DNA from 2 places in the Kosakonia calanthes genome. Region 1 is predicted to be linked to the other one. Evidence: predicted binding sites of a transcription regulator. Region 1 holds the regulator's gene; the other holds the start of a gene.
The links. The regulator PurR, encoded in region 1, represses purine synthesis genes. The targets are predictions, from matches to a motif close to CANGCAAACGTTTGCNTG.
Positions count from the first base shown of each region.

Region 2: AAEY27_RS22330 (NCS2 family permease) is a predicted target of PurR. The motif match lies at 1,969-1,986, and genes of this name have one in related genera.

Region 1 is NZ_CP151800.1:2,661,256-2,664,391, reverse strand. Features, by position in the region: gene punC (purine nucleoside transporter PunC) at 1-370, opposite strand, end outside; gene punR (DNA-binding transcriptional activator PunR) at 482-1,393, shown strand; gene purR (HTH-type transcriptional repressor PurR) at 1,413-2,438, opposite strand; gene AAEY27_RS12455 (YnhF family membrane protein) at 2,736-2,825, shown strand; gene AAEY27_RS12450 (MFS transporter) at 3,000-3,136, shown strand, end outside.
Region 2 is NZ_CP151800.1:4,778,438-4,781,573, reverse strand. Features, by position in the region: gene AAEY27_RS22335 (4'-phosphopantetheinyl transferase family protein) at 1-485, shown strand, start outside; gene AAEY27_RS22330 (NCS2 family permease) at 531-1,868, opposite strand; gene yieH (6-phosphogluconate phosphatase) at 2,036-2,701, shown strand; gene cbrC (PF03691 family colicin E2 tolerance protein CbrC) at 2,727-3,136, shown strand, end outside.

The DNA.
Region 1 (3,136 bases):
GATAATGGTCAGTCACCAGCGCTTGCCAGCTTACAGTGGCCGCGCAGACGCCCACTGCCTGCACAAAGCGCAGCACCAGCAGCAGTGTGGCATCGCGTATCCATAATGTACCCACGCAACCTAACGCGAAAATGGTCAACCCGATCAGCAGAATCGGTTTGCGTCCATAACGATCCGACAGCGGCCCCCACACCAGTTGCGCGATCGCGAACCCCGCCAGAAAGAGGCTGAGCGTGGCGCTGACCACGGCGGAAGAGGTTTGCAAATCTTGTTGTATTGCACTGAAAGCGGGCAGGTACATGTCGGTGGCTAAAAAGCCCAGCACGCTTAATCCCGCGAGCCAGACTAAAAATCCTTTGCCAGGTTGCATTATGGTTTCTCTTTGTTGCAGGTATTTAGGGGTGTCGAGTGTAAGGAGTGCAATAACAGTTGTGAAACGCTAATATTTGCGCATTGGTTTCAAAATTTTTGCAGGCAGATTATGTGGTCAGAATATTCCCTTGAAGTGGTTGATGCGGTGGCGCGCAATGGCAGTTTTAGCGGTGCGGCGCAAGAGTTGCATCGCGTGCCTTCTGCGGTGAGCTATACCGTTCGGCAACTGGAAGAGTGGCTGGCGGTTCCGCTGTTTGTGCGTCGCCATCGTGATGTAGAGTTAACGCCCGCAGGCGTCTGGTTTTTGAAAGAAGGGCGTTCTGTTATCAAAAAAATGCAGGTCACCCGCCAGCAGTGCCAGCAAATCGCCAATGGCTGGCGCGGGCAACTGGCGATCGCGGTGGACAATATCGTTAAACCTTCGCGCACGCGGCAGCTAATCGTTGATTTTTATCGCCATTTCAGTGATGTCGAATTACTGGTTTATCAGGAGGTGTTTAATGGCGTCTGGGATGCGCTTTCTGACGGACGCGTTGAGTTGGCGATTGGCGCAACGCAGGCCATTCCGGTCGGTGGACGTTATGCGTTTCGCGATATGGGCATGCTTAGCTGGAAATGCGTGGTTTCCAGTCAACATCCTTTGGCTGCAATGCCCGGCCCGCTAAGTGATGAGACGTTGCGCAACTGGCCTTCGCTGATTCAGGAAGATACGTCGCGTTCATTACCGAAACGCATTACCTGGCTGCTGGATAACCAAAAACGCGTGATTGTCCCGGATTGGGAATCGTCGGAAGCCTGTCTCTCGGCGGGGCTGTGTGTGGGCATGGTGCCGGCGCATTTTGCCAGACCGTGGTTGGATAGCGGAGCCTGGGTGGCGCTCGAACTGGAAAACCCGTTTCCGGATGCGGCTTGCTGCCTGACATGGCAACAAAACGAGGCATCGCCCGCCTTAAATTGGCTGCTGGAGTACCTGGGAGATAGCGAAACGCTGAACAGTGAATGGTTGCGGGAGCCGGAGTAACGGCCCCCGCGAAAGAAGATTAACGGCGGTAGTCGCGGAACGGGCCATCGGCCACCGAGCGGCGCTCTACCAGGCGCGGATGCACCTCAATCGATTGCGACTCTTCACGTTTGTTGACGATGCGGTCAAGCAACATGGTAAAGGCGGTTTCACCCAATGAATCTTTCGGCTGATGAATCGTCGTCAACGCTGGCGTGAAGAAGCGAGAGTTGCGCACATTGTCATAACCGATAACCGAAATATCCTGCGGTACGCGTAAACCCATCTCATCAGCGGCGCACAGTGCGCCCATCGCCATAATATCACCGCCGCAAAAAACGGCGGTAGGGCGGTGCGACTGGCCGAGGATCTGCTGCATGGCGCGGTAACCAGATTCCGGTTCGAAGTCGCCCTGCACAATCCAGTTTTCCGGGACGGAAATCATGGCTTCTTCCATCGATTTCATAAAGCCCGCCAGACGGCCTGCGCCGGTATTACGCTCCAGCGGGCCGGGGATCACGCCGATATCGCGATGCCCGCGTTCAATAAGATAGCGGCCTGCCATATAACCGCCTTCGAAGGCGTTATCAATGACAGAATCGGTAAAATCGGCTTTTGCTTCGCCCCAGTCCATCACCACCATCGGAATGTGGCGATACTCTTCCAGCATGCTTAAAACAGATTCGGGATATTCAGAGCACATAACCAACAGGCCGTCGACGCGTTTTTGCGCCATCATCGACAAATAAGCGCGCTGTTTTTCGTGGCTATTCCATGCGTTACCCAGAATCAGGGTGTAGCCTTTCTGGAAACATTTCTTTTCGACAGCTTCGATGATTTCGGCAAAATAGGCCGCTTCGCTGCTGGTGGCCAATAAACCGATAGATTTTGTGTGATTGACTTTCAAACTGCGCGCCACGGCGCTCGGCGAATAGTGCAGTTCTTTGATCGCGGCCCACACGGCGTTGCGCGTCTCTTCGGCGACGAAGCGTGTTTTGTTAATTACATGTGATACGGTTGTAGTGGAAACGTTTGCTCGTTTCGCGACGTCTTTAATCGTTGCCATCAGATATTACTCCAGACCATATCGTAAGCTCCTGATAATACTTAAGGTAAACGTTTGCCTTTAAACACCCTGAACTCAGCAAAAAGAGTGCGGTACGCCGGGAAAACGACACTGGACGTCAGGAGGGGAGTCAATGGCCGGTACGCTTATAAATTTAGCGTCGAATTTTGTCTTATCTTGAGCAAAAGGGGAAGAGTTAAAACGATTCTCCCTCTAATTCCCGCAAGATTTTTAGGATAATTTGTGCAAAAATGCGCTATCTCACTTTTTGTGGGGAAATTAAAAGGAGAGAAATTGATGAGCACCGATCTTAAGTATTCATTATTCACCACCGTCATCGTTCTGGGTCTGATTGTTTTCGGCGCGCTGACCGCAGCACTGCATTGATCTATCGCGAGGGAGAGCTTTCTCCCTCGGTTTTCCTGCCTTATCTCCTGCATTTGTATCTGTTGCGCAATAATCTTTTGTCATTCAGCTAACTTCTAATTTATGTGACAGCTGTCATACTTTTGTCTTCAACGACAGAGTCGAGCGTCGGCATGTCATTTTCGGAGCCAAAATATGAAAATTAATTTCCCTTTGCTGTCCCTGGCTATCGGTGCCTTCGGTATCGGTACTACGGAGTTTTCCCCAATGGGATTACTGCCGGTGATTGCCCGCGGCGTTGACGTTTCCATTCCGGCGGCAGGGATGTTGAT
Region 2 (3,136 bases), 2.1 Mb from region 1:
ACATGGTTGGCGTCGCCATTACCACCGAAGGCGAATGCGGTCTCGATATGGAGCTGCAACGCGCTACGCGTAGCTTTCATAGCCCACACGGGCAAAAACACGCTTTCACGAATAACGAACAGTTGTGGATCAACAACCAAAACGATCCGAACGAAGCGCAAACGCAGCTTCTGACGCTGCGCCAGAGTGTGATGAAATTAATCCACCAAATGCAGGACGACCCTGGGCAACTGCAATTGTTGCCAGGTTCCGGGCGGCTTCGCGTGATGCAGCGCGCGCAAGTGGAAGTGATGTGTGATGCAGAAGATGTGCTGATTTGGTCGGTCGCCGTCGCGCCTGCGATTGAGAGCCTACGAATTTGGGAATTCGATAGCCAAAAAGGGTGGCGTTATCTTTCGGATGTGCAAACGCGCGCTAACGATCCCGCTTCCCGCCTGATGCGCTTCACCAGCCTACCTGCCGAAAAAGCATTAACCCTAAGTTAAGCACGAGCAAAAAACCCTCTCCCAATCGGGAGAGGGATAAAAGCATTAATGCGCGTCGATAAAGACGATTTTCAGCAGGAACAGCACCGCAACCACCATCACGCACGGGCTGAGATCGCGCAGGCGACCAGTACCGATTTTCATCACGCAGTAAGAGATAAAACCCAGCGCGATACCTTCGGTAATTGAGAAGCTAAACGGCATCATCACCGCAGTGATAAACGCAGGAACCGCTTCGGTCAGATCATGCCAGTTCACACGCGCCAGGCTGGATGTCATCAGCACGCCAACGTAAATCAGCGCACCGGCCGCCGCGTAACCCGGAACCATGCCCGCCAGCGGCGACAAGAAGATAACCAGCAGGAACAGCAGACCGACGACAACCGCGGTCAGGCCAGTACGGCCCCCCACGGAAACACCGGAAGAGGATTCTATATAAGCGGTCACCGAAGAGGTACCGATAAAGGAACCGGCAACGGAGGAGATACTGTCCACAAACAGCGCTTGTTTCATGCGTGGGAACTTGCCGGTTTCGTCCACCAGCCCGGCTTTATCGGTCACGCCAATCAGCGTACCGGAGGAGTCAAACAAGTTGACCAGCATGAATGAGAAGATAACGCCCGCCAGGCCGATATTAAACGAGCCAGCCAGATCGACATTGCCGACGACCGTTGCCACGCTAGGCGGCGCGGAAACAATACCGTGGTATTGCACATCGCCCAGCAACCAGCCCAACAGCGTGGTCACCACGATAGAAACCAGCACCGCGGCATGAATGTTACGGGACGCGAGGATCGCGATAATAAAGAAACCAAGCACGCCCAGCAGAACGCTATGCGAAGTCAGGTTACCGATACTAACCAGCGTCTCTTTGTTCGCCACGATAACGCCCGCATTTTTCAGGCCCATCATGCCGATAAACAAACCGATACCGCTGGTGATGCCCACACGCAGGCTAACCGGGATATTGGCAATCATCCAGTAACGCACGCGGAAAAGGGTCAGCAACAACAGACCTACCGCACCCCAGAAAATCGCGCCCATCCCAATCTGCCAGGACAGACCCATTGCGCCAACCACCACGAACGCGAAGAACGCGTTCAGACCCATCGCCGGCGCCAGTGCCACCGGCAGGTTGGCAACCAGACCCATCAGGATGCTACCGAATGCAGCAATCAGACAGGTGGTGACAAAAACTGCGCTGGTATCCATTCCCGCGACGCCCAAAATTTGGGGGTTAACAAAAACGATATAGACCATCGTCAAAAACGTCGTGAAACCGGCGATCACTTCGGTGCGTGCCGTCGTGCCATGCGCACGCAGTTTAAACACGCGGTCAAGCAACCCCTGGCTCGATGCCTGGGAAGTCTGTTGTTGGCTCATTATCAATTTCCGGAATAGGAGGGAAAATTCGTCGCTATCCTATACCAAAATGAGACAATGTTGACGGTTATCACACACTTTTTTTCATTGATTTTGCTTATACGGCAACGATTGCGTCCCGCAATCTGCGTTAAGTAAACGGTAAACTTGCAATAACAGGAAATGGCATGTCCCACATAGAAGCGGTGTTTTTCGACTGTGACGGCACCCTGGTCGACAGTGAAGTAATTTGTTCCCGCGCTTACGTGCATATGTTTGCGGAATTTGGCATCACGCTGGATTTGGAAGAGGTATTCAAGCGCTTTAAGGGCATGAAACTGTACGAAATCATCGATGTTATCGGCGAGGAGTACAGCAAAAATCTGCAAAAAGAGACGCTGGAACCGATTTACCGTGCGGAAGTCGCGCGTCTGTTTGATAGCGAGCTGGAAGTCATTGCTGGTGCGAATGAATTACTGGAAGCAGTAAGCGTGCCAATGTGTGTCGTTTCGAATGGTCCGGTCAGCAAAATGCAGCATTCTTTGGGCAAACTTGGGATGTTACACCACTTTCCAGACAAACTGTTTAGCGGCTATGACATCCAGCGCTGGAAGCCGGATCCAGCGTTAATGTACCATGCAGCACAGGTACTGAATGTCTCTCCGGCAAAGTGTATTCTGGTGGATGATTCCACCGCCGGAGCGCAGTCTGGAATTGCGGCAGGGATGGAAGTCTTTTATTTCTGCGCCGACCCGCATAATGTACCCATCGACCACCCGAAAGTGACGATGTTCACTGACTTAGCTCAGTTACCAGAGCTGTGGCGCGCACGCGGGTGGTCTGTTACGCGCTAATCTAACCACTAAACAGGATGTTTTTATGGCACAGACAAATCGCCCTCTACCGGTATTTAAATACCATCCGCAGCCCCTGGAAACAGGTGTTTTCTCCGAACAAAAAACCGTAACCTGCGCTTGCTGCACGCAGCCAACGGACGTGTATTACACCAACCCTTTCTTTACCACTGAAGATGTCGACACCCTCTGTCCATGGTGTATCGCCGATGGCTCCGCAGCACAGAAGTTTGCCGGGAGCTTTCAGGATGATTGCAGCATTGAGGGTGTTGAGAGTGAATTCGACGCAGAGGGCGAATTTACCGGTTTGAAAAACCCGTGGCCGGAGGCCAATTTAGCCGAGCTCACACAGCGCACACCCGGCTATTGCGGCTGGCAGCAGGAGTACTGGCTGGCGCACTGCAATGATTTCTGCGCTTTTGTGGGCTACGTCGG